2 regions of the Caenispirillum bisanense genome follow, and region 2 is predicted to be linked to the other one. Evidence: predicted binding sites of a transcription regulator. Region 2 holds the regulator's gene; the other holds the start of a gene.

Region 1 (7,092 bases), on a different contig from region 2:
ATCAGCACCGCGGGGCCGGGCAGGGCGGCATGGAGGCAGCGCCGCATGCGGCTGCCGAGGTCGCCCCGGCCCTGGGGCAGGGCGGCACGGCCGTGGGGCGGCTGCGGCCGCCAGCGGTCGGGCGTCACCGCCACCACCAGCCGCCAGCGCCGGTCGGCGCCCAGCACCCGCAGCGTCCGCGCCAGGGTGGTGCGGTAGAAGGCGGTGGCCGCCACCGGGCCGATGCCCGCCGCCAGCCGCGTCTTCACCCGCCCGAGCACCGGCTGCTTGGCCATGACGATGACGGTCGGCCGCCGCCGGCTCATGGCCGCCTCCCGCCGTAGAAGCGCACCAGCCGCGCCGCCGGCACGCCCAGCATCCACAGCCCCAGGCAGGCGAGGTTGCGCAGCGGCCGCCGCAGCCAGCCGTCGCGCTCGTAACGCACCGCCGAGGTGGTGACGACCGTATCGAGCAGCCGCAGCCGGCGGCGGGCGATGCGGCGCACCAGATCGACGTCCTCCATCAACGGCAGCGGGCGGTAGCCGCCGAGGCGGTCGTACAGCGCCCGCGGCAGCAGCAGGCCCTGGTCGCCATAGGGCAGGGCGAGCAGCCGGCAGCGCCACGCCACCAGCCGCTCGATCCGGCGGGCGCGGCGGTCGGGGCTGGCGAAGCGCAGGGTGAAGGCGGCGGCGCTGTCGGGATGCTCCGCCATGTGCCGCTGCGCCGCCGCCCACCAGCCGGGGGCGGGGACGCTGTCGGCGTGCAGGATAAGCAGCCAGTCGCCTTTGGCAGCGGCAGCCCCCGCCTGCAACTGCGGCCCGCGCCCGCGCGGCGCGGTCACCAGTCGCGGCGCCAGCGCCGGGGTGGCATCGGTGGAGCCGCCGTCGGCCACGATGATCTCCGCCGCCGCGCCGGCCTCGGCCAGCGCCGCCAGGGTATCGGGCAGGGTGGCGGCGGCGTTCAGGGTGGGGATGACGATGGACAGGCGGGGCGCGGTCATGGCGGACGGGCTGCGGCGGCGGGTCGGCCTCAGCCTAACCCGCCGCCGCCCGCCGCCGCCAGCGCCGCCGTCACTGGGCGGCGGTGCAGTAGACGTCGGTGGTGTAGTGGCCGGCGATTTCGTAGGCGGTCGAGGGCTTGATCATGAACTCGCTGGCCCCCTTGCGGCTGGCGACGCCCTCCGCCCAGTCGTAGGTATAGCCAAGTCGCGTCCACGGGGCGCCCGCCACCAGGTAGGAGGTGCGGTAGAGGTTGGCCCACCACGGGGCATCGGTGACGGTGGGGCCGGGGCCGACATCGCAGCTGGTATCGGTCACCTCCTGGTCGGGGCAGGGGCGGATGAGCCCGGCCACCGGCACCCACATCTCGACGAACACGTCGTAGGCGCGGTCGATGGACAGGCCCAGGTGTTCCTTGATGCGCTGGCTGCGCCCCTGCTGCGGCAGGTTCTGGCAGAACTGCTGCACCTGGGGCGCGGCGGTCACCCACACCACCGGGCTGCCCGGCGGCGTGGTCTTGTTGGGATCGCCGGAGTAGTAGTTGTCGTAGGTCGCCTGCGACATCCAGGCGACCATCTTGACCTCGGTGTTCTGGTTGCGCCAGCTGAGGCCGGGCGTCGCCGGCAGCAGGGCGATGAGGTCGTTGGCGCGCTTGGCGTCGGTGGGAACGGCGGCATCCTGGATGGCGGCCTGCCAGCGCTCCGCCGGGGTCAGGCCGACCAGCGGGGCGGGGGAGGCGACGGCGGCCGGGGCCTGGGCCTGCGGCGCCGCCGCACAGGCGGCCAGCACCAGGGCGAGCAGCGGTGCCGCTGCCCGGAACAAACGAACGGTCATGGTGGGATCTCCCTCCTTTGTTGCAGGAAGGATTATCCACACCCCTTGCAGGGTGTCCCCCGTCATATGAAATGATCTTGTTTTGTTCTCATTTCACGGCACAATGGGCGTCTTCCGCAGCCAGCCGAGAGCCCTGCCATGACCACCACCCCGGACCAGCCGACGCCCCGCCGCGGTGCCGTGACCAATGCCGTCGGCCGCTACGAGCGCTTCACCCGCGAGCGCGAGCCCGACGGCTGGGAACAGGCCCCGCCCGAGCGGGCCGAGGGGGCGGAGTCGGAGGACCTGGACGACTGGGACGACCTGCCGCCCCTGCGCACCACCGTGCAGCGCGACGCCAGCCGCTCCATCCTGGCACGCAACACCTCGCCCGACATTCCCTTCGACCGCTCCATCAATCCCTATCGCGGCTGCGAGCACGGCTGCGTCTACTGCTTCGCCCGGCCCTCCCACGCCTACCTGGGCCTGTCGCCGGGGCTCGACTTCGAGAGCCGGCTGTTCGAAAAGCCCGACGCCCCGGCCCTGCTGGAGGCGGAGCTGCGGCGCAAGTCCTACCGCTGCGCCCCCATCGCCATCGGCACCAACACCGACCCCTACCAGCCCATCGAGCGCGAGCGGCGCATCATGCGCGGCGTGCTGGAGGTGCTGCGCGACTACAACCACCCGGTCACCATCGTCACCAAGTCGGCCCTGGTGGCGCGCGACATCGACATCCTGGCGCCCATGGCGGCGAAGCGGCTGGTGCGGGTGGCGATATCGGTCACCACCCTGGATCGCGGTCTGCAGAAGGTGCTGGAGCCGCGGGCGGCGACGCCGGGGGCGCGGCTGACCGCCATGAAGGCGCTGGTCGATGCCGGCATCCCGACGGCGGTGATGGTGGCGCCGGTGATCCCCGCCCTGACCGACCACGAGCTGGAGCGCATCCTGGAGCAGGCGGCCCTGGCCGGCGCCGATGCGGCGGGGTGGATCTTCCTGCGCCTGCCGCTGGAGATCCGCGACCTGTTCGAGGAATGGCTGCGCACCCACCGGCCCGACCGGGCGGAGCGGGTGCTGTCGCTGATCCGCCAGGCGCGCGACGGCGTGCTCTACCAGTCGGCGTGGGGCAAGCGCATGACCGGCAGCGGCCCCATCGCCGAGATGATCGGCGCCCGCTTCCGCATCGCCGCCCGCCGCTTCGGCATGGAGCCGCGCGACCTGGCGCTGGACTGCACCCAGTTCCGCCCGCCGCCGCGCGCCGGCGACCAGCTGGCGCTGCTGTAGGCCTCAGCGGTCGGACAGGGCGGCGATCTTGGCGTTGGCCTGCCGCAGGCGGTCGGCGAGCAGGGCGGCAAGGTTGCGCAGGATGGTTTCGCCGGCCGTGGGACGGTCGCGGCGCAGCCGGTCGTAGTCGGCGAGGTCGAGACGCAGGCAGGTCACCGGCGTGTCGGCCCACACGTCGGCGGTGCGCGGACTGCCCGGTGTCAGCAGCGCCAATTCCCCGAAGCAGGTGCCGGCACCCAGGGTCGCCAGACGCGGGCCGTCCGGCAGGCGGATGCTGACCATGCCGGTCTGCAGGAAGAACACGCTGTCGGCGGGCTCGCCGGCTGCGATGATGCGCTCGCCGGTGCGGATGGCGTGCGGCTGCACCAGCCTGGCGATCCGGGCGAGATCGTCGGCGGACAGGCCCTGCATCAGGCTCTGGTCGGCGAGCGGCACGCTTTCCATCACCCGGCCGAAGCCGCCGTAAAGGAACACCACCTGATCTTCCGCCCATTCCACCGCCTCATCCAGGGTGGCGTGGCGGCGCAGGGCGGAGGCGGTATCGGCGTCGCCGGTGAGAGCGGCGGCCAGGGTGGCGGCCGGCTGGCCTTCGGCGTCGAGGCCGGACAGAACCACCCGCGTGCCGGCGGCGGTGAGGTCGCGGAACAGCGCCGCCAGCAGTGCAGGCGCACCGGCGCCCAGGCGGCCGACCCGGCGCAGGTCGAACACCACCAGCTCGCGCGGGCCGCCGGCCGCGACGCTGCGGGCGATGTAGTCGCAGGCGGCGAAATTGAGGGCGCCGGCCAGTTCCATCACCCGCACCACGCCGCCGTGGCGGTCGAGGATGTCGCGTTCGGTCTGGTGGCGGTTGCGGCGGGACGCCACCTGCCGCAGGTCGTAGTCGGCGGCGATGCTGCTGGTCACGTCGCCGGTGCGCTGCAGCAGGTGAAGGCCGAAGTGGGCCGACAGGTGCTCGCACACCTTCAGGCCGCGCACGCTGTTGCCTTGGGCATCCAGGGGCGGCGAGAAGGTGCCGAGGCCGAACTGGGCCGGCAGGGTGGCGACGATGCCGCCGCCGACGCCGCTCTTGGCGGGCAGGCCGACCCGGTAGATCCATTCGCCGGCGTAGTCGTACATGCCGGCGCTGACCATCACCGACAGGGTGCGGGCGACCGTAGCCGGTGCGACCACCGCCTCGCCGGTGACCGGGTTGACGCCGTTGGCGGCCAGGGTGGCACCCATCACGGCAAGGTCGCGCGCGGTGACCAGCAGGGCGCACTGGCGGAAGTAGACGTCGAGCGCCGCGTCCACGTCGCCTTTCAGGATGCCGTGGTTGCGCAGCAGCCAGGCGATGGCCCGGTTGCGGTCGCCGGTGTCGCGTTCCGACCGGAACACGGTGTCATCGACCTCCAGCCGCCGCCCGGCGAAGCGGCCGAGCAGGTCGCGGATGCGCTCGAACGCGCCGTCGGGATCAAGCCGATGCACAAGGCCGGAGCAGGCCATGGCGCCGGCGTTGACCATGGGGTTGAAGGGGCGGTTGTCCGCCCGCAGGCGGATGGAATTGAAGGCCTCGCCCGAGGGCTCGACGCCGATGGTCGCCTCCACCAGCTCCGGCCCACCCAGTTCGAGCGCCAGCGCGAAGACGAAGGCCTTGGAGACCGACTGGATGGTGAACGGCACGCCGGTGTCGCCGACCTCGTGCACGTGGCCGTCGATGGTGGCGAGGGCGATGCCGAAGCGGGCCGGATCAGCCTTGGACAGTTCCGGGATGTAGTCCGCCACCCGCCCGGAGGTGTCGCGGCCGAACCGCCGGTGGCAGTCCTCCAGAAAGCGAGCCAGCGGCTGCCGCGGCGGCGCCGCCGTCGGCTCGCGCAAGGCGGTCAGTCCCTCGTCCTTCCCCCACCGCACCGGCATCCCCTATCCCCCTGTTCCCGGCATGCGACACGGGGGACAGACTGTGCATGCCGGGCGGGGGGCTGTCTATTAGACCTTAATCTTAGTAAGGTCTTATCGCGGCTGCACGCCGCGCAGGAAGGTCAGCCCCTCATCCCGCACGAAGCCGGGGTTGGCGTCGTAGGCGTCGCACAGCAGCAGGCGGAAGGCGTGCTGCTTGCCGTTGGGGGTGTCGGGGCCGAAGGCGCCCTGGGCGAACAGGCAGACGCTGGTGCCCTGGTAGAGCGCCCAGTTGATGCCGTCGGCATAGCCGTCGCTGCTGCGGTGGAGGGAGCCGTCGCTGTTGCGGGCGATGACCGCATCGGCGGCGGGCAGGAAGGCGTCGTGCGGGAACGGCTTGAAGGCGGCGTCGCCGGGCAGGCTTTCGATCACCATGAAGCCGCGGCCGAGGTCGATCTGCTCCACCGTGCGGCCGTCGGGCAGGGCTGCCGCCTCCAGGCGGACGATGCGCAGGCGCTCGGTCTCCGGCAGCACGTAGTGGCTGGTCTGGGCGGCGGCGGAGGGCTCCACCGGCGCCGCGGCGGCGGCCGTGGCGGCCGTCGCGCTGGCTGCCGACTCGCTGCCGCCGCCACCGGTGAGGGCGCCGAGGGTGGTGCAGGCGCCGAGGCCGGTCACCAGGAACATCGCCGCTATCGCGCGTCGCATGGCATCAATCCTCTGTGAACACGCGGTCATTCTACCCGCGAAGGTGATCGAAACAAGGCAGGCCTGCGACCATTCCGTGGCGGCGCCGGTCGGTGCTGGACAGGCCGGCGACGGCGGGAGCACACTCCTGCCCCGGCCGACCCCGGCCACCCCTTTCGATCAGCCGCCGGCCCGCCCATGGACGCTGCCCACGCCCACACCGACGTCACCGCCATCGCCATCACCGCCCTGATCGCCATGGGCTGCGGCCTCATTCTGCACCGGCTGCGGCAACCGGCCATCGTCGGCTACATCGTCGCCGGCGTGATCCTCGGGCCGTCGGTGCTGGGGCTGGTGCGCGACCGCGACAACATCGCCCTGCTGGCCGAGCTGGGCGTGCTGATGCTGCTGTTCATCATCGGCCTTGAGCTTTCGGTGCGGAAGTTCATGGCGGTGTGGAAGCCGGCCCTGGTCACCACCCTGCTGCAGGTGGGCGGCAGCGTCGGCGTCATGCTGGTGATGCACGAACTGGCGGGCTGGAGCCTCGGCACCTCGGTGCTGCTGGGGTTTGCGGTGGCGCTGTCGTCGACGGCGGTGGTCATCAAGCTGCTGCAGCAGACCGGCGAGATGGAAACTCCCGCCGGCCGCCTGACCGTCGGCATCCTCATCGCCCAGGACATGGCGGTGGTGCCCATGATGCTGGCGCTGTCCATGCTCAACCGGCCGGAGCAGGTGACGGTGATGGACGGCGCCCGCATCGCCGCCGCCGTGCTGATCCTGGTCGGCCTCATCTGGCTGCTGCTGCGGCGCGAGGTGAAGCTGCCCTTCGCCGATACCATCGCCGCCCATTCCGACCTGGCGCCGCTGGCCGCCTTCGCCCTGTGCTTCGGCGGCGCGGCGGCGAGCGGCCTGATCGGCCTGTCGGCCGGCTACGGCGCCTTCCTGGCCGGGCTGGTGCTCGGCAACTCGTCCATCCGTGACCGCATGGAACATGCGGCGCAGCCCATCCAGGCGCTGCTGCTGATGGTGTTCTTCCTGTCGGTCGGCCTGCTGCTCGACCTCAGCTTCGTGTGGGACAACCTGGGCGCCGTGCTGGTGGTGCTGCTGTGGGTGACGGTGTTCAAGACGGCGCTGAACCTCGCCGCCCTGCGGCTGCTGCGCACGCCCTGGCCGCAGGCCTTCCTGGCCGGCGTGGCGCTGGCGCAGATCGGCGAGTTCTCCTTCCTGCTGGCCAGCCAGGGCCGGTCGCTCGGCATGCTCGACCGGCAGGAGGAGCAGTTCGTGGTGGCGGTGACGGTGCTCAGCCTCATGTTCTCGCCGCTGTGGCTGGCGACCATGCGGCGCCTGGGCACGGTCGGCCGCAGCCGGTTCAGCGGCCTTGGCGACCTGCTCGACACGCTCTACGGGCACGAGGCGCGGCAGGTGCGGTGGGCATCGCGCTTCGCCCTGTCCCGCCTGCGCGGCG
Region 2 (7,092 bases):
AAGTCGCGCTTCGTGTGGCCGGTGTACAGCTGGCGCGGACGGCCGATCTTCTGGTGCGGGTCCTCGATCATCTCGTTCCACTGGGCGATCCAGCCGGTGGTGCGGGCGAGGGCGAACAGGCAGGTGAACATGCTCACCGGAATGCCCATGGCGCGGAAGATGATGCCCGAGTAGAAGTCGACGTTCGGGTACAGCTTCTTCTCGACGAAGTATTCGTCTTCGAGCGCGATCTTCTCCAGCTCCATGGCGATTTCGAGAAGCGGCTCGTCCTTCACGCCCAGCACCTCAAGCACTTCATGGCAGGTCTTGGCCATGATCTTGGCGCGCGGGTCGTAGTTCTTGTAGACGCGGTGACCGAAGCCCATCAGGCGGAACGGATCGTTCTTGTCCTTGGCGCGCTTCACGAACTCGGGGATGTTCTTCTTGTCGCCGATCTCGGTCAGCATCTTCAGCACGGCTTCGTTGGCGCCGCCATGGGCCGGCCCCCACAGCGAGGCGATGCCGGCGGCGATGCAGGCGAACGGGTTGGCGCCCGACGAACCGGCCAGACGGACGGTGGAGGTCGAGGCGTTCTGCTCGTGGTCGGCGTGCAGGATCAGGATGCGGTCCATGGCGCGCGACAGGACCGGGTTCTCGACCCAGTCATCGCACGGCGTGGCGAACATCAGGCGCAGGAAATCAGCGGCATAGCGCAGGTCGTTCTTCGGGTACATGAACGGCTGGCCGACCGAGTACTTGTACGCCCAGGCCGCGATGGTCGGCATCTTGGCGATCAGGCGGTAGCTGGCCACCATGCGGTGGTGCGGGTCGTTGATGTCCAGCGAGTCGTGGTAGAACGCCGACAGGGCGCCGACGACGCCGCACATGACGGCCATCGGGTGGGCGTCGCGGCGGAAGCCGGAGTAGAACTTGGTCAGCTGCTCATGCACCATGGTGTGGTGCGTGATGTCGAACTCGAACTTGGTCTTCTGCTGCTCGTTCGGCAGTTCGCCCTTCAGCAGCAGGTAGGCGACTTCCATGAAATCGCAGTTCTCGGCGAGGTCTTCGATGGCATAGCCGCGGTGCAGCAGGATGCCGTTGTCGCCGTCGATGTAGGTGATCTTCGATTCGCACGAACCGGTGGAGGTGAAGCCCGGGTCGTAGGTGAACATGCCGGTGTCGGCATAGAACTTGCGAATGTCGACGACATCCGGCCCGGTGGAACCTCCCATGATCGGGAAGTCAAAGGTCTTCCCGTTCTTGTTGTCCGTTACCGTGACCGTGTTTTTCTTGCCGGCATCAGTCATCTTGTTCTCCGTTCGAAGATTTTCCCTGAAACTTTCGGGCTGTCACCGTTTTTGACGGCCTTTTTTCTTTACTGTGCGTCTTGGTCCACGGCATCGCGGATGCGGGCCAGGGAAGCGTCGCGCCCCAGGATCTCCATCACTTCGAAGATCGGCGGCGAGACGGTGGAGCCGGACAGCGCGGCTCGCAGCGGCTGGGCGACCTTGCCGAGCTTGACGCCGGCGGCCTCGGCGGCCTGACGGGCGTGCTCTTCCAGGGCGGCGGTCGTCCACTCCAGCGTTTCGAGGGCCGGCAGCATGGCGCGCAGCATGGCGCGCCCGCCGTCGGCCAGGATCTTGGCGGCCTTCTCGTCCACCGGCAGCGGCCGCGCGCGGAACAGGAAGGCGGCGCCGTCGGCCATTTCTACCAGGGTCTTGGCGCGCGGCTTGAGGTCCTTCATGGCCCGCCGCAGCATGCCGCGGGCCGCCTCGTCCAGCGTCAGGCCGTGGTTTTCCGCCAGGAACTCGGCCACCAGGGCGGTCAGGCGGTCGTCGTCCGCCTCGCGGATGTAGTGGCCGTTGAGGTTGTGCAGCTTGTCCATGTCCATGCGCGACGGCGAGCGGCCGACGTCGACGATGTCGAACCACTCGACGGCCTTGTCGGTCGGAATGATCTCGTCGTCGCCGTGGCCCCAGCCGAGGCGCAGCAGGTAGTTGCGCATGGCTTCGGGCAGGATGCCCATGTCGCGGTAGGCTTCGACCCCCAGCGCCCCATGGCGCTTGGACAGCTTGGCGCCGTCGGAGCCGTGGATGAGCGGGATGTGGGCGAACTGCGGCGCCTGCCAGCCCATGGCCTGGTACAGCTGGTACTGGCGGAAGGTGTTGGTCAGGTGGTCGTCGCCGCGGATGATGTGGGTGATGCCCATGTCGTGGTCGTCGACCACCACCGACAGCATGTAGGTGGGCGTGCCGTCGGCACGCAGCAGCACCATGTCGTCCAGCTGGCTGTTGGCGACGTGAACCTCGCCCTGCACCATGTCGGGGATGACGGTGGACCCGTCCTGCGGCATCTTCAGGCGGATGACGCCCGGCACGCCGGCCGGCGCCTCGGCCGGGTCGCGGTCGCGCCAGCGGCCGTCATAGCGGATCGGCTGACCGGCGGCGCGCTGCGCGGCGCGCATCTCGTCCAGTTCCTCCGGCGAGGCATAGCAGTAGTAGGCCTTGCCCTCGGCCAGCAGCTGGCGGGCGACTTCGGCATGGCGGGGCGCGCGGGCGAACTGGTGCACCGGCTCCTCGTCCCAATCCAGCCCCAGCCACTCCAGGCCCTGGAAGATCTTGGCGGTGGCATCGTCGGTGGAGCGGGCGCGGTCGGTGTCTTCGATGCGCAGCAGGAACTTGCCGCCGGTGTGGCGGGCATACAGCCAGTTGAACAGCGCGGTGCGCGCGCCGCCGATGTGCAGGTACCCCGTGGGGGACGGGGCGAATCGCGTTACGACCGTCATGAACTCGCTTCTGGCCTATTCTTTAGAGTTGGCGGATCCGACCCGCACCGCCGGGGGAAGCGGACGGTTTCTGTCAGGCGCGCGTCCTTGTATCATACTCCGTGCGCGCTTGCAGCATGAGGAATCTGGTGGAGGCGACGGAGTATCTTCCGCTGCGGCCGGACGGGGCCGCCTCAGCCCTTCCAGATAAACGGAAAATCCGCGATCTGGCAACGCCTTGGCGTGCCTTTTTGCCATCTCCGCTGAACGATCTGGCGGCCGATCGCGAGCGCTGGGTGCTGTGGCTGCCGGTGGCCTTCGGAAGCGGCGTGGGGGGTTATTTCGCCCTCTTTCATGAGCCACCCGCATGGGTGGGATTTGCGGCACTGATCTTAACACTGGCCGCCGTCGCCGCAGCATGGCGCCGGGCACCCGCGGCGGTGGCGCTGCTGCTCGGCCTGGTGGCGGTGACGGGGGGATTCGCGGCGGCACAACTGCGCAGCCATCTGGTGGCGGCGCCGGTGCTGTCGCAGCAGCTGGGGCCGGTCGCGGTGACTGGCACCGTGCGGCTGGTGGAGGACAAGGGCAACGGCCTGCGGCTGACGGTCGCGCCGGTGTCGGTGGAGCGTCTGTCGCCGGCGCGGCTGCCGGCCACGGTGCGGGTGACCCTGCGCGGCGCCGGGCCGGTGCCGGAGGCGGGCGAAACGGTGCGGCTGCGGGCGGTGCTGATGCCGCCGCCGGCCCCCAGCGCGCCGGGCGGCTTCAACTTCCCGCGGCAGGCGTGGTTCGACCGGCTGGGGGCGGTGGGGTACACGGTCGCACCGGCGGAGATTCTGGCCCCGGCCGAAGGCGGCGACGTGGCGGCGGCGGTGCAGCGCCTGCGGGCGGCGGTGGCGGCGCGGCTGGGGGCCGCCATTCCCGGCCCGGAGGGAGACATCGCCGCCGCCCTGGTCACCGGCGCCCGCGCCGCCATCCCCGAGGCGACCCTGCAGGCCTACCGCGACTCCGGTCTGGCGCACCTGCTGTCCATCTCCGGCCTGCACATGACCCTGGCGGCCGGGCTGGTGTTCGTCGGCGTGCGGGCGCTGCTGGCCATGGTACCGGCAGTGGCGCTGCGCTGGGACGTGAAGAAGCTGACCGCGGCCGGCGCGCTGCTGGCGGCGGCGTTCTATGTGGTGCTGTCCGGCGCGGCGGTGCCGAGCCAGCGCGCCTTCATCATGACCGCCATCGTGCTGACGGCGGTGCTGGTGGACCGCACTGCCATCTCGCTGCGCACCCTGGCGTGGGCGGCCCTGGCCGTGCTGCTGACCCAGCCGGAGGTGCTGGTCGGGCCGAGCTTCCAGATGTCCTTCGCCGCCGTCACGGCGCTGGTGGCCGGGTACGAGCTGCTGGCGCCGCGCCTGTCGGCGTGGCGCAGTCGCGGCCGGGCAGGGCGGCGCTGGCTGCGCACGGCGGCGGTCTACGTCGACGGGCTGATGGCTTCGACGGTTCTCGCCTCGCTGGCGACGGCGCCGTTTGCCGCCTATCACTTCAACACCGTCGCGGTGCATTCCCTGGCCGCCAATCTGGCCGCCATGCCGGTGGTGAGCGCGGTGGTCATGCCGGCGGGGATCGTCGGCCTGCTCGCCATGCCGCTGGGGCTGGAGGGAGTGCCGCTGTGGGCGATGGGGCAGGGGCTGGCGGCGGTTTCCTGGGTGGCGGAGACGGTGGCCGCCTGGCCCGGCGCCACCCGGCAGGTGCCGCCGCTGCCCGCCTGGGGTCTGGCCGGAGTGGCCCTCGGCGGCCTGTGGCTGTGTCTGTGGCGGCGACCGTGGCGGCTGGCCGGACTGGTGGCGGCGGCGGTGGCCTTCTCCAGCGCCTGGTGGTGGCCGGGGCCGGACATCCTGGTGAACGACGAGGGATCGGTGATGGCGGTGCGCGGCCCGGGCGGCGGGCTGATCCTCTCCCCCGGCCGCTCCGACGGCTTTGCCCGCGACCTGTGGCAGGAACGGTTCGGCGCCCTCGACCCGGTGCCGTGGCCGAAGAGCGGCGGCGCCACCGGCCCGGCGGTGCCCTTCACCCTCGAAAGCCCGCCGCACCTGGCCTGCGATGCCGCCGGCTGCATCTACCGGGCGCGCGGCCTGGCCACCGCCCTGGTGCGCGACCCGGCGGCGCTGCCGGAGGATTGCTGGGCCGCCGACGTCATCGTCGCCAGCATCAGCGTCACCCGCTGGTGCGACCACGCCCTGGCGGTCATCGACCGCCGCGCCCTGTGGCGCCAGGGCGCCCATGCCATCTGGCTCGGGCCGCAGCCGCGGGTGGAGACGGTGGCGGCCAGCATGGGCGGCCGCCCGTGGTCACCCTTCCGCCACTATCGCGACGGCCTGCGAACGGAGGCCGCCGGAGACAGCGGTGCCGAGCGGCCTCAGTAGTGGCGCAGCAGGCCGACCAGCCGGCCCTGGATCTGCACCCGGTCGGGGCCGAAGACGCGGGTTTCGTACTTGGCGTTGGCCGGCTCCAGCGCGATGGAGGAGCCCTTGCGGCGCAGGCGCTTCAGCGTCGCTTCCTGGGCGTCCACCAGGGCGACGACGATGGCGCCGTTCTCGGCGGTCTCGCAGCGGCGGATGATGACCGTGTCGCCGTCCAGGATGCCGGCTTCGATCATGGAGTCCCCTTCCACCGTCAGGGCGTAATGCTCGCCGCCGGTGATCAGGCTGCCGGGCACCGGCACGGTGGTGGTGGTGTCGCGCAGCGCCTCGATGGGCGTGCCGGCGGCGATCTTGCCGTAGAGCGGCAGATCCACCGCTTCCGCCGTGGTGGTGGCGGTGCCGGGGAGCGGGGCGAAGTGGCCGCGGATGACGTTGGGCTGGAAGCCGCGCGGCTCCTCCGCCGTCGCCGCCGCCAGGGCCAGCTGCGGCGCCGCTGGCTGCGGGGCGGGGACGTCCAGGCCGGCGCGCGGGCCGCCGATGTTCTCCGGCAGGCGCAGCACTTCCAGCGCCCGGGCGCGGTGGGGCAGGCGGCGGATGAAGCCGCGTTCCTCAAGCCCGGTGATCAGCCGGTGGATGCCCGACTTCGACTTGAGGTCGAGGGCATCCTTCATCTCGTCGAAGCTGGGGGAGACGCCGGTGGCGCGCAGCCGTTTCTCGATGAACATCAAGAGTTCGTACTGCTTCCTCGTCAGCATGAGGCAAGACTCCCGGCTCAGGCGGCTGCAGAAAGGGACTGGGAACAAAGACGAAACGATCTTTGGTTGTTCTAGTTTGGTTCGTCCCCTGCCGTCAAGTGAAAAACCTGAAAATCCGCGCGACTCCGCAGCCCGGGCGGCCGCGGCAGGGCCATCAGGGCGCGGCCCAGTCGCCGGATTTGCCGCCGCTCTTGCTGACGAGTCGGATGTCGGTGATGCGCATGCCGCGATCGACCGCCTTGCACATGTCGTAGACCGTCAGGGCGGCGACGGAAACGGCGGTCAGCGCCTCCATCTCCACGCCGGTGCGGCCCTTGAGCTTGCAGGTGGCGGTGATGTCGATGCCGTCGCCGGCCAGCTCCAGGTCGACGGTCACCTTGGTCAGGGCCAGCGGGTGGCAGAGGGGGATGAGGTCGGGCGTGCGCTTGGCGCCCATGATGCCGGCCAGCTGCGCCACCGCCAGCACGTCGCCCTTCTTGACGCCGTGGTCGGCGATCAGCCGGGCGGTTTCCGGCTGCATCTCGATGCGGCCGCGGGCGACCGCCACGCGCTCCGTCTCCGCCTTGTCGGAGACGTCGACCATGACGGCATTGCCGGCGGCGTCGAAGTGGGTGAAGCCGCCCATGCTCACGCCTCGACCGGCTGCAGCAGGGCGCGGGTGGCGGCGGCGACGTCCGGCTGCTTCATCAGACTTTCGCCGATGAGGAAGCGGCGGGCGCCGGCAGCCACCATGCGGGCGAGGTCGCGGTTGGTCTTGAGGCCGCTCTCGGCCACCAGCACGCGGCCCTCGGGCACCATGGCGGCCAGCCGCTCGGTCACCGCGAGGTCGATGGTGAGGGTCTTGAGGTTGCGGTTGTTGACCCCTAGCAGCGGCGAGCGCAGCACCGTCAGCGCCCGCTCCATCTCCGCCTCGTCATGCACCTCGATCAGCACGTCGAGGCCGTGGCGGTCGGCGGCATCCTCCAGTTCGGCGGCCTGGGCGTCGGACAGCGCGGCCATGATGATGAGGATGCAGTCGGCGCCGATGGCGCGGGCCTCGGCCACCTGATAGGGGTCGATGAGGAAGTCCTTGCGCAGCACCGGCAGGCCGCAGGCATCGCGGGCGGCGGCGACGAAGCTGTCGGCGCCCTGGAAGTACTGCTCGTCGGTCAGCACCGACAGGCAGGAGGCGCCGCCGGCCTCGTAG

What was found. The regulator LexA, encoded in region 2, represses DNA repair genes until DNA is damaged. The targets are predictions, from matches to a motif close to ATGTTCTANTTTGGTTC.
Region 1: ABD056_RS14300 (PA0069 family radical SAM protein) is a predicted target of LexA. The motif match lies at 1,883-1,899, and genes of this name have one in related genera.

Annotation. Positions count from the first base shown of each region.
Region 1 is NZ_BAAAEP010000031.1:17,758-24,849, reverse strand. It holds gene ABD056_RS14315 (TIGR04282 family arsenosugar biosynthesis glycosyltransferase) at 1-305, opposite strand, end outside; gene ABD056_RS14310 (TIGR04283 family arsenosugar biosynthesis glycosyltransferase) at 302-979, opposite strand; gene ABD056_RS14305 (hypothetical protein) at 1,050-1,811, opposite strand; gene ABD056_RS14300 (PA0069 family radical SAM protein) at 1,950-3,071, shown strand; gene glsA (glutaminase A) at 3,075-4,964, opposite strand; gene ABD056_RS14290 (hypothetical protein) at 5,058-5,648, opposite strand; gene ABD056_RS14285 (cation:proton antiporter) at 5,826-7,092, shown strand, end outside.
Region 2 is NZ_BAAAEP010000002.1:53,129-60,220, forward strand. It holds gene gltA (citrate synthase) at 1-1,286, opposite strand, end outside; gene gltX (glutamate--tRNA ligase) at 1,355-2,764, opposite strand; gene ABD056_RS01880 (ComEC/Rec2 family competence protein) at 3,115-5,154, shown strand; gene lexA (transcriptional repressor LexA) at 5,148-5,906, opposite strand; gene moaC (cyclic pyranopterin monophosphate synthase MoaC) at 6,061-6,531, opposite strand; gene trpC (indole-3-glycerol phosphate synthase TrpC) at 6,534-7,092, opposite strand, start outside.